DNA from 2 places in the Exiguobacterium sp. SH0S7 genome. Region 2 is predicted to be linked to the other one. Evidence: riboswitches for the same ligand, from Rfam matches in the RefSeq annotation. Region 2 holds a riboswitch; the other holds the start of a gene.
What was found. Region 2 has a riboswitch for S-adenosylmethionine ahead of metK (methionine adenosyltransferase). Riboswitches for the same ligand answer to the same signal wherever they lie in the genome.

Region 1: linked by a shared signal. The riboswitch ahead of msrA (peptide-methionine (S)-S-oxide reductase MsrA) and the one ahead of metK (methionine adenosyltransferase) in region 2 are both predicted to bind S-adenosylmethionine.

Annotation. Positions count from the first base shown of each region.
Region 1 covers NZ_SJVA01000001.1:105,387-117,464, reverse strand. The annotation lists gene EVJ22_RS00635 (cation:proton antiporter) at 1-972, opposite strand, end outside; gene EVJ22_RS00630 (GNAT family N-acetyltransferase) at 1,010-1,429, opposite strand; gene EVJ22_RS00625 (glycerol-3-phosphate responsive antiterminator) at 1,550-2,107, shown strand; gene EVJ22_RS00620 (SDR family NAD(P)-dependent oxidoreductase) at 2,146-2,850, shown strand; gene EVJ22_RS00615 (HD domain-containing protein) at 2,966-3,814, shown strand; gene EVJ22_RS00610 (sodium:calcium antiporter) at 4,028-5,017, shown strand; gene EVJ22_RS00605 (bifunctional glycosyltransferase family 2/GtrA family protein) at 5,128-6,189, shown strand; gene EVJ22_RS00600 (3'-5' exonuclease) at 6,217-6,783, opposite strand; gene EVJ22_RS00595 (four-helix bundle copper-binding protein) at 6,851-7,183, opposite strand; tRNA gene EVJ22_RS00590 (tRNA-Ala) at 7,299-7,371, opposite strand; gene EVJ22_RS00585 (GRP family sugar transporter) at 7,516-8,379, shown strand; gene msrA (peptide-methionine (S)-S-oxide reductase MsrA) at 8,410-8,928, opposite strand; SAM riboswitch class I at 8,991-9,090, opposite strand; gene EVJ22_RS15525 (hypothetical protein) at 9,135-9,296, opposite strand; gene EVJ22_RS00575 (amidase family protein) at 9,417-10,826, shown strand; gene rlmN (dual-specificity RNA methyltransferase RlmN) at 10,919-11,980, shown strand.
Region 2 covers NZ_SJVA01000001.1:475,973-488,050, reverse strand. The annotation lists gene EVJ22_RS02535 (Gfo/Idh/MocA family protein) at 1-391, shown strand, start outside; gene EVJ22_RS02530 (iron-containing alcohol dehydrogenase) at 460-1,623, shown strand; gene EVJ22_RS02525 (glucose-6-phosphate isomerase) at 1,730-3,082, shown strand; gene ytkD (RNA deprotection pyrophosphohydrolase) at 3,181-3,654, shown strand; gene EVJ22_RS02515 (alpha/beta hydrolase family protein) at 3,635-4,393, shown strand; gene pckA (phosphoenolpyruvate carboxykinase (ATP)) at 4,427-5,998, opposite strand; SAM riboswitch class I at 6,316-6,435, shown strand; gene metK (methionine adenosyltransferase) at 6,567-7,775, shown strand; gene EVJ22_RS02500 (YtxH domain-containing protein) at 7,817-8,314, opposite strand; gene EVJ22_RS02495 (GNAT family N-acetyltransferase) at 8,479-8,949, shown strand; gene EVJ22_RS02490 (alpha/beta fold hydrolase) at 9,039-9,755, shown strand; gene mnmM (tRNA 5-(aminomethyl)-2-thiouridylate-methyltransferase MnmM) at 9,787-10,356, opposite strand; gene mnmL (tRNA modification radical SAM protein MnmL/YtqA) at 10,310-11,293, opposite strand; gene EVJ22_RS02475 (MDR family MFS transporter) at 11,464-12,078, shown strand, end outside.

The sequences.
Region 1 (12,078 bases), 370 kb from region 2:
ACCGGCCTCGTTCGCTTGAACCCGCGTCAATCCGTACAGCCTGCCGCCGACACGGCCGACAATCCACTTCGACAGCACGCCCCAGACGATCAAGACGAAGAAGAGCGTGTTGATGATCACTCCTTGCTCGAGGTTGATCGAGATTCCAAATGAGATGAAAAAGATTGGCAAGAACAAATCACGGACCGGCACGGTCAGACGTTTCAACGGTCTGACGTCGTGAATGCCGGCCAACATGATCCCGGCGATGAACGCTCCGAGTATCTCCGATAACCCGAATATCATGCCGATGCCCGCGAAGAATAAGATCAAGCCGATCAAGCCGATGCTCGCATCGTCCTGACGTAGCAGGTGCTTCGCGATCTTCGGTTGTTTCGTGACGAAGCGTGAGCCGACAAACAACAAAACACCGAACACGAGAAAACCGACGAACACTTTGCCGATGTCAGAGAAAGCAATCGGTTCGTCTTGAATGATGAACGGAGCGACGGTCAAGATGAGCGGCGCGAAGATGTCTTCAAAGATGAGCAAGGCGAGCACGAATTCTTTAATGTCCTCGTGCTTGTCCGAATTTCGCTCGAGCAGTTTGGCAGAAATCGACGAGCTCGTCGCGTAAAGGACGGCACCGATCAAGAAAGCCTGTGGAAAATCGAGCCCGAACAGCAAAGCGATGCCGATGGTGACGCCGAACGCGAGCACGATGTCTAGAACGCCTGCTTTCCAGACTTGTTTCATCCGCTTGACGAGCTCTGTTAACGGGAACTTCAGTCCGAGCAAGAAAAACAATAAGATAATCCCAATCTCACCGGCGACCTTGAACACTTCGTTCCCATCCCAGAAGAAGCCGACGGCGACCCCGATCGCAATAAACGCCAATATACTCGGGAAGAAGAGTCGCTCGATGATGAGGCTAAGAACAGAGATGACGGTCAGTCCTAAACCGAGTAAAACGATAATATTCAATAGTTCCATACGTCACCCCTTTATGACGAGTCGCCGTCCACAGCGACTAGTCTTGATTCCACTGGTACTCCATGCCGACCGATTCTGGCCGCGAATAGTCAAAACCGAAATGCTTGTATAGCCCGTCAGCCGGGATGTCGGCAATCAAGCTGATGATGGCCGTCTCGTCTGCTTCTTTCAAGATCCAGTCCATCAAATGTTCCATGATCAGCTTCCCGAGCCCAAGGCCTTGGCAATCCGGGTCGACGACGATATCGGCCAGATGGAATACCATCCCCCCATCCCCGACGACTCGGCCCATGCCGACCATCTCATCGTTTCTATATAGGCACACGCCGAATAGCGTGTTGGCGAGTCCTTTGATTGTCCCTTTGTCTGAACGCTTTGGCATTCCGGCCTTGACCCTGAGCTGTTGATGTTGCTCCGGTGTCGGTGTTTCAATCCGTACCTCGACTTCGTTTACCATAAGATGAATCCCCCTCCACACAAGTTGTAAACATTTTCCCGCTATATTGAATTCATAAACCTTGATTTCCCGGCGCTTTTGTCCGAATAATGAAAGAAAATGGAAAGGGTGTGGGGGCACATGTTTGAGAACCAATCGATTTTGCCCGCGCTTCGGGATATGCGGGACGTGGAAATTTTTCTAAAAAGTGAATTCGTCATCGGTGTCTTGCTCGAAATCCACATATCGCGTCTCGATGCGGTCTTTCAGTTGCTTGAGACGCACGGCAAAAAGGTCTTCGTCCATCTCGATTTGATCCAAGGATTGAAGGCCGACGAGTTCGCGACCGAATATATTTGTCAGTCGTATAAACCGTATGGCATCATCTCGACGAAAGGGAATGTGATCCTAAAGGCGAAACAAAAACAAGTCAAGACCGTGCAACGCCTATTTTTGATCGATTCAAGCTCGCTTGAAAAAAGCTACCGGTTAATCAATCGGACGCAACCTGATTACATCGAGGTCTTGCCGGGACTCGTCCCTAAATACATTCGGCTCGTCAAAGAACGGACGGGGATCCCTGTGTTCGCGGGCGGCTTGATTTCGTCGCTTGACGAAGTTGAGCAAGCACTCGCGGCTGGAGCGACGGTCGTGACGACGTCCGATCAAACGCTTTGGCGTGCGCCAGGACTTAAGTAAGCACATTCCGGGTAAATGATTTCGAGGAGGGATAGACGATGAAACAGACAATGATCATTACAGGAGTCAGTCAAGGGATCGGTTACGCGCTCGCGCATCATTTTGCGGAGTCTTATCACGTCATCGGACTCGACATCGGAGAGGATCCGTTGCTTCGTGATGTGACGTTCATGCAGATGGATTTAGGCAACCATGAGGACGTGTCGAACACTTTCAAGAAGATTGGACAAGACTTCGGTGTCGCACATATCCTCATCAATAATGGGGGCGTGTCGTCACTTGAGACCCCGATCGAAGAGTTGGACGTCGAGACGTTTAAACACGTCATCGATGTCAACCTTGTCGGGACGTTTGCTTGTTCAAAAGCATTTTTGACGCTAAACGAAGGGGCGGAGTATGGACGCATCATCAATCTCGCTTCGACGCGTGCGCACCAAAACGAGCCGGACTGGGAAGCGTACGGAGCGTCAAAAGGCGGGATTGTCGCGTTGACGAATTCGATAGCCGTCTCGCTCGCGGCTCGACCGGTCACGGTGAATGCGATCAGCCCAGGTTGGATCCATACGTCCGACGAACCGTTGCGAGACGTCGATCACCGTCAACATCCGTCGGGCCGGGTCGGTACGACGACAGATATTGTCCGTGCCGTTACGTACTTGATCGATCCGATGAACGATTTCGTGAACGGACATAACCTCGTCGTCGATGGTGGAATGACAAAGAAAATGATTTACGAGTCTTGATGAAGTTGGCTGATAGGACGATTACCCTATATTTTAAATGCGGAAGTGAGTGATAAGTCCTAGTCATGGGTATAACAGGAAGGAGTGAGTAAACAAATTTGAAGGGGGAAACGTCGTGCACCAGCTGATCGAAGAGGCTTTGCGCTTTGCGGCCGTCCGTCATGACGGGCAGTTTCGCAAAGGGACAAACATTCCGTATGTAACCCACCCGGTCGCCGTCTCGATGTTGCTCGTCGAAGACCGGCAGCCGATTCCGGTCGTAGCGGCGGGACTGCTCCATGACTTACTAGAAGACACGCTGACGACGGCCGAGGAGATTGAACAACAGTTCGGACGAGAAGTCGCCCGGTTAGTCCAAGCCGTCTCGGAACCGGGGAAGCATCACTCGTGGGAAGAACGTAAGCGGATGACGATTCAGAAAGTGCATACGCTCCAGTATGACGAAGTTGCGCTTCTAGCGGCAGACAAGTTACATAATCTGCGCTCGATCCGACTCGACATTGAGCGTGAAGGCAAGCAGGTGTGGGGACGGTTCAAGCGACCGCTTCGTGATCAGTCTTGGTACTATCATGAGCTGCTCCACGCGCTCCAACCTTTTAGTCAGACGACAAGTTTGATCGAAGAGTTTGAGATTGAATTGAATCTGCTGTTCTACGGTGTCGAAGAAGACCGTGACGAGAAGCTGAACAAACTGTTCGATGTGATCGGCCATGGGTTCCACGAAGACGATTGGCTCCAAGAGTCGTCGACGCTTTGTCAAACTGCTTACGAGTTGAACGAGTCGATGCGGGAAGGCTATCGTCATGGCTCTGAAGCGGAAAGGCTTGAACTCGAAACGTTGAAAGACCAACTGCAAGACAGCGGTCTTAGACAAGACTTGTCAATTCCCATCTTGCAAGCAATCAACGAATTATCTTACCGGGCCGCGCTCCGGTCTGAGGACGTCATCACGTTGTTGAAGTGAAATGATTGTCAAGTGACCTTGAACGTGTTATATTCGTCGTGAACATGAGAAGGGGAGTAGCGACCACGAACGTGGTCGATGGGTCGTCATTACGGTGCGTATGCACTCGGTCCATCGAGCTTCTTACCAAGTCCGCAAGACCTTTTTATGGATGCTTTTTTGGCGTCCATAAAAAGGTCTTTTTGAATTCATGAAAAGGGGAGAAAAATCTACATGGTATTTATTTATTTTATTTTGGCCGCTGCGATTACAGTGTATGCTGCCATAAAATTATCGACGTACGCTGATGTCATCAGTGAGAAGTCAACGATGAGCGGGATGCTCGTCGGGACGGTCTTGCTTGCGGGTGCGACGTCACTTCCGGAAGTGACGACGAGCGTATCCGCCGTCTTGATCAACAACCCGGATATTGCGATCGGGAACATGCTCGGTTCGAACTTGTTCAACATCTTCATTTTGGCAATGTTCGATCTATTTTATCGTCAAAAGCGATTGTTCAATGACGCGAGTCGAGACCATCTATATACAGCCAGTCTCGGATTGATGTTGACGCTCGTCACGATGGTCGCGCTCATCGTCCGGATTGATTATACAGTACTAGGAATTGGCATTGACGCGATATTAATTGCCGTCTTGTATGCGATTGGGATTTATTATATCGGGAAGCGCCCCCAAGAGCCGACGGCCGAACGAGAAGTCGAGCAAGAAGTCGGTGCGAGTGTCACGGATACGATTTCAGTGAAACAAGCCGGCGTCGGGTTCGTTATCGCGGCACTCGTCATCATGGCTGCCGGGACGGCGCTGTCGATCACGGGTGACCAGATTGCTGTCGTCACGGGACTCGGCTCAAGCTTCGTCGGTAGTTTCTTGATTGCGGCGTCGACGTCGCTGCCTGAAGCGGTCGCGGTATTCGTCGCTTTGAAACTCGGTAACGTCAACTTGGCGTTCGGCTCGATCTTAGGGAGCAACATCTTCAACATGCTCATCATCGCGATGTCGGACGTATTTTATCAGAACGGGTCGATTTTAGCGGATGTGTCGGCATCGCACTTGGTCACGGCGATCGGGATCACGATCCTATCGATCTTGGTCATGTACAGCGTGCTTCGCAAAGAAGTGACATCGAAAGTCAGATACGCCATTCCTTCGATTCTCGTCGTGTTCGTCTACGCCGTTTCTTCATATCTCATCTTTACCGGATGAATCATCAACTCGTCAATTTGACGTGATGGCATAACGCCATCACGTTTTTTTCTTGTCCCGGTATCACTTTCGTCTGACTGGGGTATAAGAGGAGGGAAGGAGGGGTGACGATGCAAGTGCATGCCGTGGAACGTTTAGACGACTATGTCGTATTAATACCGGCCTATAACCCTGATCAGGCGCTCGTCACGCTGGTCCGGGAGTTGAAGGACAAAGGGTTCGTCCATGTCATCGTCGTGAACGACGGCAGTGCCGATACGTGCCGTGCCGTGTTCGATGACGTAAAGCCGGAAGTTTCGACTGTGCTCGAGCATGAACAAAATGCCGGCAAAGGCGCAGCGCTAAAGACCGGGCTCCGCCACATCGTCGATGCGTACCCTGAGACGACCGGCGTGATCACCGTCGATGCGGACGGACAACATCTGCCGGCGGACGTCCGTAACCTGTACGATGAAGGGGTGAAGTGGCCGCATCATCTGATCATGGGCTGTCGTGATTTCTCGTCGCCTGCGATTCCGTTCCGGAGCCGGTTCGGCAATCAAATGACGAGATTTGTCATGTTGCTCGGCAGCGGTCTCCGTCTGAACGACACACAGACCGGACTGCGGGCGATTCCGCTCCGCTATGTCAAGCAACTGATCGATATTCCGGGCAACCGCTATGAGTTCGAGATGAACATGTTGACGTTCACGAAACGATTGCAAGTACCGATCCATCAAACACCGATCGAAACGGTATACGTTGACGAGAACGCGTCCTCACATTTTCGTCCAGTCATCGATTCGATTCTCATTTATCGCATGTTTTTGGCCTATTCCTTATCATCAGTCGCTTCATTCTTAATGGACATCGGCGTCTACGCATTGTTGATCTTCTTATTGAATCCATGGTTCGAAACAGTCCATGTCATCGTGGCGACGATTTTGGCGCGTGTCGTGTCCTCATTATTCAACTATTACGTCAATCGGAAAGTCGTCTTCAAATCGACAGCGAAGCGCTCGATGTTGAAATACTTTGGGCTGGTCGCTGTACAGATGGCGCTGTCGGCGAGTCTCGTCTACGTGTTGTTCCTGCTGTTCCGGGACGGTGAGGTCATCCTCAAGGTCGCCGTCGACAGTGTATTGTTCGTATTGAGTTACTACGTCCAAAAAAGATGGATCTTCAAACGCTAAAAGGCCCGACAGCTGTCGGGCCTTTCGTCAATAAGCGAGCGTTCCGAGTTTGACTGACGTGTAGCGGTGCAACTCGCGCACGTCGGCGATCCCGGTCTTGATCATCATGTCGCGTATGAGCAGGGCGCAGACGCGGGCGTCCTCGGCGGCATCGTGGTGGATGAACGGGACGTTCAAATGCTCGGCCATCGTATTCAACTTATGGTTCGGTAGCCCCGGGTAGAGCTTGCGGGACAACTTGACGGTGCAGCCGTATTCAATCGTCGGGAAAGTGAACAAGTCGTACTTGGCGATCGCCTTACGGAGCGCACCCATGTCAAACGCGGCGTTATGGGCTATGACGACGTCGACGGCGTTCAATGTCGGATAGAGCTGTTCGAGCACTTCGGGCAATGTCGGGGCATCCCAGACGTCGCTTGGGCGAATTCCGTGGACGCGAATATTGCCTTGGTCAAAGTCTTCCTCAGGATTGACGAGCAATTGGTTCGTCTCGACGACTTCACCGTCTGTCAGTAGACTCCAACCGACAGAGCAGATGCTCCGACTGTCGCGATTGGCCGTCTCGACGTCGATTGCTAGAATAGAATGTGGCATAAAAGTTCCTCTCTTCGTTAAAAATCTGTACAAAAAAAGTCTAACACAAGGTTAGACGGTAAAGCGATCATGCGGCCGAGAGATGCCGACACGCCTCGGCGCAGCGCAAGCAAGCCTCAGAGCAACGTTGGCAATGGTCGTACAAGTGACGCCCGCATTCGACGGCACACGTATCACACACTTGCGCGCAGAGCGCCGCGATCGGTCTTGTGAACGCCGAGTCGGTTTCGAGCGCGTTCAAGGTGAGTGTGGCGACTTCGGCACATTCTTTCGTCAACCGGATACATTCCGAGACCATCAGCAGGTCTTCTTCTTGTAAACATTTCGAGAAGCAATGGTTGCTCGCCCGGATACAATCGATCACGGCCAAAATCGTCTCTTCGACAGAGGTTCGGTTCATTGGAAGTCCCCCTTAAGATAAATGATGTCTTACAATCATTACCCGGTTCGTGTCGACTTAAACCGAGGCGGGGACACAAAAAAGCCGGCCCACATCAGTGGACCGACTTAAGGAATGGAGCATAGCGGGCTCGAACCGCTGACCTCCACGCTGCCAGCGTGGCGCTCTCCCAGCTGAGCTAATGCCCCGTTGGAAATTATTATATCATTCTAATAAATGATTTGGCAATAAGAAAAACGAAAGAACTTTGAAAATCATTTTTTTGAAGTTTAATGGACGTTAGAGCTGGGAAAAATAGATAGGATGTTATATTAAGAAAGCAGGTGCAACGTATGGAGATGATTTTGTTGGCGCTACTGCCCGCACTCATGTGGGGGAGTATCCCGCTTATCGTATCTATTGTCGGCGGCAAGCCGATTCAACAATTAATCGGCACGACGATTGGCGCGATGGTGATGGCGGTTGTCATCGCGCTCGTCTTCAAGCCAGAGTTCACGACGCTCGCGATCGTGACTGGTTTCATATCAGGTGTGTTCTGGGCGCTTGGACAATACCTTCAGTTCCAGTCGTTCCAAATTTTAAGCGTCTCGAAAGCGATGCCGATCAGTACAGGGATGCAGCTTGTCGGGACATCACTGTTCGGGGTCATCGTCCTTGGGGACTGGAAGACATCGACCGAGCTATGGCTCGGCTTCTCGGCCCTCGTCTTGATCATCATCGGGGCCGTCATGACGTCATATCAACAACATAAAGAATCCGACAGCAGTAGTGCTTTGAAAAAAGGGCTACTCGTGCTCCTCGTTTCGAGCATCGGTTACGTAACGTATGCTGTCCTGACCAACTACTTTGAAGTGGATGGCATCACCGCCATCCTACCGCAGTCACTCGGGATGTTCATCGCCGCGCTCTTGTTCAGTCTTCGTGAAAAAGATGTGAAAAAGTTTGATCCGAAAACGTTCAAGAACATCTTCGCCGGGCTTGCCTGGGGGATCGGGAACTTCGGATTGTTCGTCTCAAGCGGAGAAGTCGGCATCGCGACGTCGTTCGCACTGTCCCAATTGAACGTCGTCGTCGCGACACTCGGTGGCATTTACTTGTTAAAAGAAGAAAAGACGTCGAAAGAACGCGTCTTCGTCTTCATGGGGATCGGTCTGATCGTGGTCGCTGGATTCATGTTAGGGCTTGCCAAGAGCTAAAAAAAACGACGGGCATGAGGCCCGTCGTTGTCAGCTTGTCCACGTCTGGTCGATGAACTCGTCACGGCCAGATTGTTTCCGGTCCGCTTTATAGTGGGCCGGATTTTTTTTATGATAATCTTGATGATAGTCTTCGGCCGGGTAAAAGACGTCAGCCGGTAAGATTTTCGTCACGATCGGTTGTTTGAACTTTCCGCTCGCGGCGAGCGCGTCGCGGCTCTGTTCTGCTTTCACGCGTTGTTCTTCCGTATGATAGAAGATGGCTGGCGCATATTGTTGCCCGCGGTCTTGGAACTGGCCGCCGTCGTCGGTCGGGTCCGTCTGAATCCAATACAGTTCGAGCAAGCGCTCATATGTGAACTGAGCCGGATCGAACGTGATCTCGACGACCTCGTAATGACCGCTCGTGCCGGTTTTCACTTGTTCATACGTCGGGTTGTCGACATGTCCCCCGGTATAACCGGATACGATGCCTTCGATTCCAGGTTGTTCCTCGAACGGTGTCACCATGCACCAAAAACAACCGCCGGCGAATGTAGCTTTTTCCAAAATAAAATCCCCCTTGTGTTCATTCCAAAAAAAGCGCCCATGTCATCGACATGAGCGTTTTGTCATATCGTCCAAGGCGATGCCTTGCTGGAAGTAGCACCTTGCCGAAGCAGGTTGCTGTGAAGTCGTAGAGCCAGGTCTCTCGTTCACTCAAGATATCGATATGTAGTTGGTGACAGCATCATATCATCTGTCTCGTTTAAACGTCAACGATTTGGTGTGCGCCGAAGTTGAAATAGCGTGGCACCAACAATCAAGATAATGAGGGCGATGGACGCAGGGAATGCCCACGGCAAATCATCCCCAAACAATTGTAGAAAGAACAGGGCGAACACGGACAGTAAAACAAGGATGTAAGAGCGGGACATGGCTACCTCCAATAACGTTTCTTCTAGTGTATCAAGTTGCACATCCAATGGCGATAAAAAGAAGGGGATTCGATGCATTAAGCGAATACCGAATAACATTGCCTATAAGGAGGGAATTGGATGCAAGACTTATTTGAACTAGACATCGAGACCGCACAGCGCGGATATAAAGAAGGGACGTTCACGGCCCGGGACGTGACGGCCTACTATTTGACACGGATCGCTAGCTTGAACGATAAACTGAAAGCGGTCATCCAAGTGAACCCGGACGCGTTGTTCGAGGCTGAGGCGGCTGACCGTGCCTACCGACGCGGAGACCGGCTGCCACTCCTCGGTATTCCCGTTTTACTCAAGGACAACATCGAGACGGCGGGACTCATGAGGACTACTGCCGGCGCCGTGGCGCTCGAGCATCACTTTGCCGGTCGTGACGCTGAACTCGTCCGTCGCCTCCGTGAGCACGGGGCGGTCATTCTCGGCAAAGCCAACTTATCGGAATGGGCCAATTTTTTGACGGAGGACATGCCGAACGGATGGAGCGGGGTCGGTGGCCAGACGCTCAATCCGTATGGTGACAATCTCGACGTCGGCGGTTCGAGCTCGGGTTCGGCGTCAGCGGTCGCTGCGAACTTGACGATGCTCGCTGTCGGCAGCGAGACGAGCGGGTCGATCATCCACCCGAGCGTCCATAACGGCATCGTCGGCATCAAACCGACGGTCGGGCTCATCAGCCGGAGTGGGATCATCCCGATTTCGCGGTCGCAAGATACGGCCGGTCCGATGGCGCGGACGCTCCGCGACGCGGTGCTCGCACTAGAAGCGATGTGCGGGGAAGACGACTCGGACCCGGCGACGACACATCTACCGGCCGGTCCACCGTACCGGACGTGTCTCGACGAACGTCAAGCCGTCGGCATGCGCGTCGGTTTCGTGAAGGCGGAACTGTCGGATGAAGAACAGACGCTCTATCAAGAGGCGCTGGCGTTACTCAAAGCGAGCGGGGTCGAGCTCGTCGAAGTCGACCTGCCGTCAAACGACGGACTTGACCAAGGCGACGTCCTCTACCATGAGTTCAAGCTCGGGATCGAGGCGTATTTGGCGACGACAGCGCTCCCGTATGAAACGCTCAAGGACTTGATGGACTGGAACAAGCTTCACCCGGAAACGATCCCGCACGGACAAGTTACGTTCGAGAAAGCGAATCAGTTATCAGGGCGTTTGACCGAGTCGAGCTACCTCGAGCGACGCTTAGCCGACGTCCGGCACGCGAAAACGGACGGCCTCGATCGTTTATTGATGGAACAAACGCTTCACGCCCTGGCGTTGCCACACGACTTGAATTACGATATGGCGGCGAAGGCAGGGCACCCGACGGTCACGATCCCATACAAGCTCAAACAGAGCGGGGCACCTTTCGGGCTGTCATTCACGGGTACGAGCTATGCGGAACGAGACCTCATCCGTATCGCCTACGCGTTCGAACGCCACGTGACGCGTCCGATCCCGCCTACGCGTTCGAACGCCACGTGACGCGTCCGATCCCGCCTATGTAAGAACGTTGCACCTGTCGCTCACGTCCGCTACAATGGTACGTATGCGGATTGAAGAAAGGACAGATTACAATGAAATCATCTATATATGGGCTGACATTTGATCAGCTGTCGGACGCTTGCGTATCTTGGGGATACAGTGCCTACCACGCCAGACAAATATGGGACTCGCTTTACATCGACCGTGTCAGACGGCTCGACGAGATCGCGGTTCGTCCCGAAGTTCGCGAACAGCTTGAGGCGAACTATGCGCTGACGACACAAGAACTGTTCGTCAAACAAGAAGCGGGTGACGGCACGGTCAAATTCTTACTTAAACTGCACGACGGGCATTATATCGAAACGGTGCTCATGCGCCATAAGTATGGACGTTCCGTCTGTGTGACGACACAAGTCGGGTGCAACATCGGCTGTAGTTTCTGTGCGAGCGGCCTCTTGAAAAAAACACGCGACTTGACGGCGGGCGAGGTCGTCGAACAGATCATGACCGTTCAACACTATTTAGACGAGGTCGGTGAAGATGACCGCGTCAGCCACATCGTCGTCATGGGAATCGGGGAGCCGTTCGATAACTTTGATAACTTGGTCGACTTCCTCCGTGTCGTCAAAGACGAGCGCGGTCTCGCGATCGCTCCTCGTAAAATCAACGTCTCGACGAGTGGGCTCGCCGACAAGATCTACAAGTTCGCTGACCTTGACCTGCGCATCAACTTGGCCCTCTCTCTGCACGCGCCGAACGATGCGCTGCGGACGAGAATCATGAAGATCAACCGGGCGTTCCCGCTCGATAAACTGATGCCGGCAATCCGCTACTACGTTGAGAAGACGAATAAACGGATCACGTTCGAGTACATCTTGCTCTCGAAAGTGAACGACTTGCCAGAACATGCCGAAGAACTCGCGGCGTTGATCGATGACATCAAAGACAAGTCTTACGTCAATTTGATCCCATACAACCCGGTCAACGAGCACATCCAGTACGAACGGAGTACGACCGAGGACATCATGGCGTTTTACGACGTCTTGAAAAAACGGGGCATCAATACGGGCGTGCGTCTCGAGCACGGGACCGATATCGATGCGGCGTGCGGCCAATTACGCAGTAAACAAATGAACGTCGAAGGCGCCAAATAAACGAGCGCTCCGGATCGGTTTCGATTCGGAGCGTTTTTATCGTGCCCGGGCGTATAATGCGTCAGACGAGAAATATCTTTAAACATTTTTGTGAATGA
Region 2 (12,078 bases):
TCTTGGGACGCGTCCGGGTGTCGGTCTGATGGGGGACTGGGACGCCGACAACTTCTCGGTTGAAGACACGGCCCGAGCGATGGTCACGTTCGAGAACGGGGCCTCACTATTTTTAGATGCGAGCTTCATGGCGAACATCGGGCCGAAGGATACGATGAACGTGGAATTGCGCGGGACAGCCGGCGGGGCGTCGTTGTTCCCGCTCACGATCCATACAGAAGAACATGGCGCTCTGTTTGACAAGACGCCGGCTCATTTGACGTTAGACGATCCGTACGCGACACAGATTCGCTCCTTCCTTGAGGCGTGTCGGCGTGAGCCGTCATACGAGCAGGCCGAACAGGCGGTCCTGCTTCATCAAATCATCGACCGCATATACAGTCAGGGCTAATCACTTTTCAATCCAGAAAAACAGGGTATATAGTGTAGGTGTTACATATTTTTGAAGGAGGATGACTTATGCACAACTTTGAATACAAAAACCCAACGAAATTGATCTTCGGGACGCATCAGATCGAGAAGCTCACAGGGGAGCTCAAAGCGCTTGACGCGAAGAAAGTGATGCTCGTCTATGGAGGCGGGAGCATCAAGAAGAACGGGACGTATGAGGAAGTCGTTGCTGAATTAAATAAAGCGGACATCGAGTTCGTCGACTTCTCAGGTGTCGAACCGAACCCGCGGATCGAAACGGTGAGACGTGCGGTCACGAAAGCACGCGAAGAAGGCATCGACGCCTTGCTCGCGGTCGGCGGCGGTTCAGTCATCGATTGCACGAAATTGATCTCGGCAGCGATTCCGTATGACGGCGACGCATGGGACATCGTCCTCCGTGACCATATCCCGACTGAAGCGGTACCGTTCGGAACGGTTCTCACGCTCGCGGCGACAGGTTCTGAGATGAACTCCGGTTCGGTCATCACGAACTGGGAGACGCAAGAGAAATATGGTTGGGGCCACCCGCTCGTCTATCCGACGTTCTCGATCCTCGACCCGCGCTATACTGTGTCGGTGCCGAAAGACCAAACGATCTATGGCATCGTCGACATGATGAGCCATTGTTTCGAGCAGTACTTCCACCCGAACCACGCTCCGGTTCAAGAGCGGATGACTGAAGGCGTCTTGAAAGCGGTCGTCGAGTCGGCACCGAAGCTCGTCGACGACTTAGAGAACGTCGACTTGCGTGCCATCATCTTGTTCGCAGGCACGATCGCCTTGAACGGGGTCTTGCAGATGGGCGCTTCTGGCGACTGGGCGTCGCACAACATCGAGCACGCCGTTTCGGCTGTCCATGACATCCCGCACGCAGGCGGCCTCGCCATCCTCTTCCCACGCTGGATGGAGCACGTCCTTGAAGAAGACAACGCGGCACGGTTCGCACGACTCGGGACAGAAGTGTTCGACGTCGAACCGGGTGCGACAGACCTTGAGACGGCAAAGCGTACGATTACAGCGGTTCGTGCTTTCTTCGACCAACTTGGTGCGCCAAGTTCACTCCGTGACTATGAGATCGACGAATCGACGTTTGAGGCGATCCTTGATTCAGCGATGAAACGTGGAGCGTTCGGACGTTTCCGTACACTCGAACGCGAAGACGTGGCTGCGATTCTTGAATTGAGCAAATAAGGCGATTTGATGCCTATTTTGCAATAATGATTGAACGAATCCGTCGTTTCCGTTTATGATGAGTCATGTATGGCTCTTAGATGAGCGATTTAAAGGAGGAAATGCCATGTCAACAGTACGTTTCGATTATTCTAACGCCCTGTCTTTCGTCGGGGAACACGAAGTCGATCAAATGCAAGAAACGGTGAAAGCACTCCATTCGGTCATCCACGACCGGAGCGGTGCCGGCAGCGATTTTCTAGGCTGGGTCGACCTTCCAACGAATTTTGATACGGATGAGTTCGCACGCATCAAAGCGGCCGCTGAACGAATCCGCGACAACTCGGACGTCCTCGTCGTCGTCGGAATCGGTGGGTCGTATCTCGGCGCTCGTGCAGCCATCGAGATGCTTCAACATTCATTCTTCAACGTATTGTCAAAAGAGGAGCGTAACGCCCCGCAAGTCTTCTTCGCGGGCCACAACATCTCGTCAACGTACATGACGGAGTTGCTTCAAGTACTCGAAGGCAAAGAAGTCTCAGTCAACGTCATCTCAAAATCGGGAACGACGACAGAGCCGGCAATTGCTTTCCGTGTCCTCAAGCAGTTCATGGAAGAGAAGTACGGCCAAGATGGCGCACGCGAGCGCATTTATGCGACGACAGACCGTGCCCGTGGCGCTTTGAAGACGCTCGCTGATGCAGAAGGTTACGAGACGTTCGTCATTCCGGACGATGTCGGTGGACGGTTCTCTGTCCTCACACCAGTCGGTTTGCTTCCAATCGCGGCGGCAGGCATCGATATCGATGCCCTCATGGAAGGTGCGCGAGACGCGGAAAATGCCTACAGTTCACCTGAACTTTCAGAGAACGAGGCGTATCAGTACGCGGTCGTCCGTAACGCCATGTATGCGAAAGGTAAATCAATCGAACTTCTCGTCAACTACGAGCCGGCACTCCACTACGTATCAGAGTGGTGGAAACAGCTTTACGGCGAGTCGGAAGGCAAAGACAACAAAGGGATCTTCCCGGCGGCTGTTGACTTCTCGACTGACCTCCACTCGATGGGACAATACATCCAAGAAGGTCGCCGCGACTTGTTCGAGACGGTCATCCGTGTCACGAACGTCCGTCACGCGTTGAACGTCCCGGAAGACGCACAAGACCTCGACGGCTTGAACTTCCTTGCCGGTGAGACGATTCAATTCGTCAACGACAAGGCGGCAGAAGGAACGCTCCTCGCCCACACGGACGGAAACGTGCCGAACCTCGTCGTCGAATTGCCAGAGATGACGCCATATCATCTCGGATACTTGTTCTACTTCTTCGAGAAGGCGTGCGCGATGAGCGGCTACATTCTCGGAGTCAACCCGTTCAACCAGCCAGGTGTTGAAGCATATAAAGCGAACATGTTCGCGTTGCTTGGAAAACCAGGTTATGAAGAACAAAAAGCTGAGCTTGAAAAGCGCTTAAACCAATGATTTGTTGTAGGTCCGCCTCGGCGGGCCTATTTTTTTGTTTGAAACTAGCGTGAGACAAGGTAAAGTGAGAGTAGACACGGGAAAGAAAGGGATGGACTATGTTGACATTCACGGACTACTATCACAATAAAGTCGAGTTGAGCTTCGAGCACTATCCGTTTTCGGATACGCCGCTGCACGTCTGGGTCGTCGCCCGCTATGCGGACAAATGGGTGCTCACGAAGCACAAGCAGCGCGGACTCGAATTTCCGGGAGGGAAAGTCGAACCCGGCGAACACGAGGACGACGCGGCGATTCGGGAAGTGTACGAGGAGACGGGAGGCGTCGTCAAGACACTCCATTATTTAGGGCAGTACCGGGTGCTCGGGCGTGGCGACACCGTCATCAAAAATATTTATTTTGCGGAGATCGAGCGGTTCGAGGATCATCCGGCCGTCGATGAGACCGACGGGGCCGTCTTGTTGGACACGTTACCGACGAACCTGCTCCGTAACGGCCGCTACAGTTTCATGATGAAAGATAAAGTGTTGCCCGAGACGATGAAAGTACTCCATGACAAAAAGTTGGTTTGATCGCGTCGACGTCCTGCCTCCTTATGCGGGATATCCCGTGCATCGAGGTTGGTACGAGACGAGTGACGGGGAAGAAGTCGTCGCCTACACGATCACGCCAAAACGTCCGAACGGCCAGGTGCTGTTTTATTTACGAGGCGGCACTGGGAGGATCGGTGACGTCCGGTTGCCTCGGCTGATGCAGTTCGCGGCGAAAGGGTTCCATGTCGTGGCGCCGGTCTATCGCGGGAACCACGGAGGGACCGGGAAAGAGGATTTCGGAGGCGCCGATTTAGAGGACGTCGTGTCTCTGTATGACCGCGTTAGCCGGACGCACCAGACGATCCACGCCCTCGGCTTTTCCCGTGGCGGCATGATGGCGTTGTCGCTCGCATCAAAACGTCCCGTCACGTCGGTTACATCGTGGGCGGGTGTGACGAATTTGGAGTGGACGTATGAAGAACAGCGTTCGATGCGGAAGATGTTGCGCCGGATGACCGGGGGGGACCCGGAGACGGTCCATGAGGCGTATGTCGAACGGTCTCCGCTCTTCAAAGACTGGCAGGCGCCGACGCTACTCATCCATGGGACGGACGACGAGCAAGTCCGGCTTCGTCATGCGACCGCCCTCGCTGACAAGATCGGTTCGCAAGCAGAGCTTTGGATCTTGCCGTTCGCCCATCAGCTCCCGTTCTGGGAAAAGTGGAAGACGACGGACCGAGCGATGGATTGGATGTTGGCGCTTGCGACAAAAAAATGACTAGTACCCGAGCGGGGTACTAGTCATTTTGAGTTAAAAGACGATTGGCCCGGCCGCGATGACTTTCTCACTCGCTTTCGTGAATCGTTTAAAGTTTTGTTGGAACTTCAAGGCGAGCGCTCGCGCTTCGACATCGTAATGAGCGGCATCTTTCCAAGTGTCACGTGGGTTGAGCACGTCTTGTGGGACGCCGTCGATATGGACCGGGATGTCGACGTTGAAGATGTCGTGCTTCACAGTGTCGACGTCACGCAATTGACCGTTGATCGCGGCGTTCACCATGGCCCGTGTGTAGCTGAGCTTCATACGCGAACCTTCACCGTAAGCTCCGCCGGTCCAACCCGTGTTGACGAGATAGACGTCGACGTTATGCTGTTCGATCAACTTGCCGAGCATGTCGGCGTATCGTTCCGGGGCGAGCGGCAAGAACGGTGAGCCGAAGCAAGTCGAGAACGTTGCTTGTGGCTCGGTCACGCCGCGCTCCGTCCCGGCTAGTTTTGACGTGTAGCCTGATAGGAAGTGATACATCGCTTGCTCTTTCGTCAACTTGCTGATCGGCGGGAGCACCCCGTAAGCATCGGCCGTCAAGAAGACGATCGTGTTCGGGTGGCCGGCCCGTGAAGGGAGCATCGCGTTATCGATAAATTGAATCGGGTAAGCTGCTCGCGTGTTCTCGGTGAGCGAGATGTTTTTGTAGTCTGCTGAGCGGTCTTCGTTCAAGACGACGTTTTCAATCAACGAGCCGAAACGGATGGCGTCATAAATTTGCGGCTCGTTCTCACGCGATAAGTTGATTGTCTTGGCGTAGCAACCGCCTTCGATGTTGAAGATGCCGTCTGGTGACCAACCGTGTTCATCGTCACCGATGAGATGACGTTCCGTATCGGCCGAAAGCGTTGTCTTGCCCGTTCCCGATAGTCCGAAAAAGAGCGCCGTCTCCCCGGCGTCCGAGACGTTAGCCGAGCAATGCATCGACAAGACGTGCTGTTCAGGTAATAGGAAGTTCATGACCGAGAAGATTGATTTTTTGATTTCGCCGCCGTATTCTGTTCCCCCGATCAGAATGGTACGCTTGGCGAACGAAACGAGGATAAACGTCTCTGAGTTCGTCCCGTCAACTGTTGGGTCGGCTTTGTAGCTCGGCGCATAAATGACCGTGAACGGGTCAAACGCACCGGCTGTCGGCCACTCACGCAAGAACAACTGCTTCGCGAACAAGCTGTGCCATGCGTACTCGGTGATGGCGCGTACCGGTAACGTGTAGTGCTCATCTGCTCCAGCCGAAGCTTCGAGATAATACAGCTTCTGTTTCGTCTCGAGATGGGTGAGGACTTTGTCGAGAAGAGCGGTAAATTTTTCTTCTGCGATCGGCTGATTGACCGGACCCCAATCTACTAACGAGTTGCTGACTTCATCTTGGACGACGAATTTGTCTTTCGGTGACCGCCCTGTGAATTTCCCTGTACTGACCGATAAAGCCCCGTCTTTCGTCAGTACGCCTTCACCGTTACGAATGGCTTCTTCCACCAATTCTGGAACGGTTAAGTTCCGTAATACATCGGCACCCTTAATTAATTCTTCGATTTTCAGGAGCGTAGTCGCCATCCTGAATCCCACCTTTCCCCTAAATAGATGTGGATGAAATCCGCATACTTCCGCGTTTAATTAGTATGACATTTTTATTATATGTGACACACTAATCAAAAACAAGCATTTCTTTACCCTTTAAAGTAAGCGCTTTCTTACAAGGACATTCTAACATATTCTGTATAAGCGGGGAGTGAAAAAACGGAAACCGTCAAAAAAATGTTTGATATTTCACAAACATAAATGATTTCCGTGATTACGAAGAAATTTACAAATTAAGCAGATACGCTTGACAGAACGGTATGGCATTTATATGATGGTGTTCGTAACGGATACTCTTATTCTGAGCGGTGGAGGGAACAAGGCCCTACGAAGCCCAGCAACCGTCCGATCCTGTAGTCTTTTTCGGAAAAGGTGCTATCCTGAAGCGAAGCGACAGCTTCGAACGATAAGAGGGTAAGGAAGAACGATTCAACCTTTCCCATTGAACGTGGCGAAAGGTTTTTTTCATTACCGTCCCAAAGCAACGCGTAAGGGGAACGAGTACCGTCCACACATCACCCTTATTAATAGGAGGTTTTTCGAAATGTCAAACTTGAACCGTCGACTTTTCACTTCGGAGTCCGTCACTGAAGGACATCCGGATAAAATTTGTGACCAAATCTCAGATGCGATTTTGGATGCAATTTTGGCTGAAGATCCAAACGCCCGCGTTGCGGCTGAGACGTCTGTCACGACAGGTCTCGTGCTCGTAGCTGGTGAAATCACGACATCGACTTACGTGGATATCCCGAAAGTTGTACGTGAAACTGTTCGTGAGATCGGCTACACGCGTGCCAAATATGGTTTTGACGCTGAGACTTGTGCTGTACTCACAGCAATCGACGAGCAGTCGGCAGACATCGCCCTCGGTGTCGACCAAGCGCTCGAAGCTCGTGAAGGTCAAATGACTGACGAAGAGATCGATGCGATCGGTGCCGGTGACCAAGGCCTCATGTTCGGTTATGCAACGAACGAGACACCTGAACTCATGCCGCTCCCGATCTCACTTGCTCACAAATTGTCACGTCGCTTGGCAGAAGTTCGCAAAAACGGAACGCTCGCTTACCTTCGTCCAGACGGTAAGACACAAGTAACTGTCGAATACGACCAAGACAACAACCCGGTCCGTATCGATACGATCGTCATCTCGACACAACATGCAGAAGACATCACGCTCGAGCAAATCCAAGCGGACCTTAAAGAACACGTGATCGAAGCAGTCATCCCGGCTGAACTCATCGACGCCGAGACAAAATACTTCATCAACCCGACTGGCCGTTTCGTCATCGGTGGACCACAAGGTGATGCAGGTCTCACAGGACGTAAAATCATCGTCGACACATACGGTGGATACGCTCGCCACGGCGGTGGTGCGTTCTCAGGTAAAGATCCTACCAAAGTTGACCGTTCGGCAGCATACGCGGCCCGCTACGTGGCGAAAAACCTCGTGGCAGCTGGACTTGCTGACAAAGCGGAAGTTCAACTTGCATACGCGATCGGTGTCGCACACCCGGTTTCAATCGCGGTGGACACGTTCGGCACTGGTAAATTGAGCGAGACTGAACTCGTTGAACTCATCCGTGAGAACTTCGACCTTCGTCCGGCCGGCATCATCAAGATGCTCGACCTTCGTCGCCCGATCTACAGACAGACAGCAGCTTACGGACACTTTGGCCGCACAGACGTTGAACTCCCATGGGAGCAGACGGACAAAGCGGCAGTTCTTGAAGAAGGCGCAAAACGTTTCGCATAAGCAATAAAAAAACGACCTTTCGCGAGAAAGGTCGTTTTTTATTATGCTTGTGGTTTATTTTCGTTCGTAGTGTTCTCGTTGCCGAGTGCCGTATCTTTCGCCTCGACGACTTTCTCACCAATATCTTGTAAATCTGATTTTGCTTCCTGGGCCGTCTCGACGACTTTGTTCACGTCTTCTTTGACCGTGTCGACTTCACCGACAACTTTTTCATAGACGTTTTGCACATCGGTCGACACTTCTTGAATCATACCTGACGCCGACTTCACTTGCTCGATGACTTGAGACGCTTTACCGGCCGGATCTTCTTTGATCGTGTCGACGAGACCGCCGACAGACGACTTCGCATTCGTGAGCGACTGTTTCGTCGTCTCACGGTTCGACGAGCTAAGTAGGGCGATCAGACCACCGACGAGCGCACCGAGAAGCATCCCGGTCACGACATTGATTTTAGGACCACCCGAGTTGGTTTGGTCGAATTGGCGATTCGGGTTGTTAGCGTTAGCTGCATGTGGATCGTTTTGTAATGTTGGTTCCATATCTAAACACTCCTTTGTAAGTTGGCATTGGTACTCATATACCCTAGTTAAAATAGAAAATAACGTTCTGCTTTATTTCGACACGAAAAAGTAATAGAAGGGCAGGATATTTTTTACGTGATGGGGAATGATAGTACTAGATTGGCCAAAAGGGGGAAGCTGTTATGAAGATGCGGGAAGCCGTACCAGAAGATGCCGCCACGATTCGAGATATCGCACTTGCGACCATCAGTGTGACAGATGACGTTCGGTCTAAGGTGATGGAGCGCGCCTATCAACAAGAAGAGATCGTCCGGGCCATCGGTTCGAGTGAAGAAGCGAAAGAACAGTTGTTCATCGTCGGTGAGGCCGAAGGAGACGTCATCGGGTTTTACCATGCGATCGACCGCGGTGATACGTGGGAAGTGCTTCGTCTCTATCTTCATCCGGCTCACCATCGCCAAGGACTTGGGGCGGAACTGCTGACGCATCTCCAAGAGCGGAAGGCGCAGCCGATCGAGCTATACGTCGAGAGTTCGAACGAGCAGGCGATCGCGTTCTTAAGCCACCAAGCGTTCACCGAACTGAACCGAATTCAAGAAGAAGTGTACGATCAACCGATGGAGCTCATCCATTTGCGTTACGACCCACGCTAAGACTCCAGACGGATTTTCTTTCAAACATCAGTCAGCGGCTGATGTTTTTTGTTAGAATTGATGAGACATACTAATAATGAGGTGACAGCATGACATATGAAGAAGAATCACGAAAAGGGGTCATCGTGATCGTTTACCCGCTGCAGTTCACGTCCCGGCTCAGCGAAGCATTTTTGCAGCGACTCAGTGTCGACTATGAGGTGCTCGTCGTGACCGGACAGACGGTCGGACTAACGGCAGAAGACCATAAACAACTGATCAAGAACACGCTACGGGAAGCGAGTCAGTCCAAACTACCGATTCACGTCATCGCCTTCAGTCTCGGGGCGCTCTTGACGAACCGCCTTCTGCAAGAGTACGACGTACCGCTCGGGAGTTTGACATACATCTCCCCGCTCTTTGATTGGCATTCATCCCGCCAAATCGGCGGGCTCAAGCAAGTCGTCGCCAGTGCGGTCGACCGGTTCCGCCCCGATTTGCCGCTCAGTATGATGACGTTCACTGGCGGCGGGGAAGAGTCATCTCGTTTCGGCGAGATCACGTACGCGCAGTACCGCGAAATCGAAGAAGAGATCGTCGAGCATCAAGAGGAGAAGAAACATTTACCTCGCTTACCGCTCGCTTGCTTCTACGCGCCGGACGATCGTTTCGCCGATGTGAAGCTGACGTTGAACGTCTGCCGCAAAATCGGCGGCGATCAAGTCTACATCCGTCGGCTCGAAGGGTTCCCGCACTTTGGCTATGAACGGTTGAACACGAAGTTCGCGGAGACGCTGTTAACGTTTTATGAATTGATTCGGGAATAAATAACAGGCGACTCGCGTGAGTCGCCTGTTATTATGCCCGTTTTTCGATTGCCACGATGAATGGCGGATGATTGATTTGGTTGACGAAACCGTAACGGAGGACGCCGGCTCGTTTTTGGTCGAGTGACTCGACGAACGTGAGCACTTCGTCCCGCTCGACTTTCCCGCTCTCATGGCCGTGGTAGATGACGACGACGATGACACCGCCGACGGCCATCACGTCGAGCAATTGCTCGAGGGCGTCGATCGTCGTGTTGCCGGTCGTTGTGATCGACTTGTCGCTCCCGGGCAAGTAGCCGAGATTGAAGACGGCCGCCGTGATCGGGCGGGTTTCATCCGCGACGACCGCCTTGACCGTGTCGTGGCTGTCGTGGACGACCGAGACACGATCAAGCAGATCGGCGGCGGTGATGCGGTCTGTCGTCGCCTTGACTGCCGCCTCTTGGACGTCAAACGCGTAGACGTGGCCGCTGCCGACTCGTTCTGCTAGAAACAATGTATCGTGTCCGTTGCCGGCCGTCATATCGATGGCGACGGCACCGTCTGTAACGTGTTCACTTAATAGATGCTTCGCGAACGGTAAAACTCTCATTAATCCCATAGATCTCATCCTTCTTTTTTCCTTGGAAGGAATCACGACGTTCCAACTCGGCGTTGATGGCGTTCAAGACGGCCATTTTGTGCCGGCTCCACGTCGGTCCGATCAATAAGTCGGGTGGACCGTCGCCCGTCAATCGATGAATCACGATCTCAGGCGGTAAGTACTCGAGCTGATCGCAGACGAGCGAGACGTATGTCGTCTCGTCCATGAGTTCGAGCAGCCCTAACTCGTATTGTCTGGCGAGCGGCGTCTGTTTTAAGACGTGGAGCAAATGGATCTTGATTCCTTGTATATCCATTTTAGCAACTTCTCGGGCCGTGTCGAGCATCATGTCTGGCGTTTCACCGGGAAGCCCGTTGATGATATGGACACAGACGGAAATGTTCCGGCTCCGCAGTTTCGCGAGACCATCGAGGAACGTCTTATAGTCGTGGCCCCGGTTGATCTTTTTCGCGGTTGAGTCATGGATCGTCTGCAGGCCGAGTTCGACCGTGAGCGACGTCCGCTCGTTCAACTCAGCGAGATAGTCGACGACGTCGTCTGGCAGACAGTCGGGTCGTGTCGCGATCGCGAGTCCGACGACGCCTTCTTCTGCGAGTGCCGGTTCGAACAGCTCACGCAAGCGCTCTACGGGTGCGTACGTGTTGCTGAACGCTTGGAAGTAGGCGATATACAACGCCTGCTTCCATTTCCGATGCAGACGGGCCGTGCCCTCGGCGAACTGGACCGGGATCGGATCACAGGCGTTGCCGGCAAAATCGCCGCTGCCGTCATCCGAACAGAACGTGCAGCCGCCTTTTGAGACGAGGCCGTCGCGGTTCGGACACGTGAAGCCGCCATCGAGCGGGACTTTGAACACTTTCTCGCCGAATTCGCGACGATACGCTTCATTTAATTTGTGGAATCTAGCTTGGCTAAACGGATTATTCAATGCTATCCTCTCCTTCCTTGCTCATGCTATCACAAGGTGGAGCTTGCTTTACTTCATAATAAGTAATTTTTCTTGACAGTTATGTAGCGTTCCGTTAGCTTGGAGAAGGACTCATCACAGATTCGGCCGTCGTGCCGGATTTTTTATCGTTTAAAGGAATGAAAGGAGTAACGGGTATGAACAATAAAATGCCGATTTCGGTATGGATTCTAGTCATTGCGATGGCGCTCAACACAACGGCGGCGTCTTTTTTATGGCCATTTAACACACTCTATATTAATGGATATTTAGGCGAGTCGATGACGCTCGCAGGTATTGCGCTGCTCGTCAACTCGGCGCTCGCGATCGCTGGTAACTATATCGGCGGGACGTTGTTCGACCGCATCGGCGGGAAGCGGACGCTCGTCATCTCGGTCGGGCTGTTGCTCGCGAGCTCGCTCGGCTTCTTATTGTTCCATGCCACGTTCTTCGGGTATTTGGCTTGGCTCGGTTTGATCGGGTTCTCGGGAGGTCTCGTCTTTCCGACCGTATACGCGTTTGCCGGTTTGATCTGGCCTGAAGGCGGTCGACGCTCGTTCAACGCGATCTACGTCGCCCAAAACGTCGGTGTCGCCCTCGGGACGGCGATGAGCGGTCAGATCGCGCGTATCAACATCGAGTGGATCTTCTATGCGAACTTCTTCTTGTCGGTCCTTTTCGTCGTTGTGCTGTTGTTCGGCCTGCGCTACTTAAAAAACCCGGGTCGTCCAATCGTCCAGTCTCAGCTCGAGGCCGCGGCGACGACGCTCTCT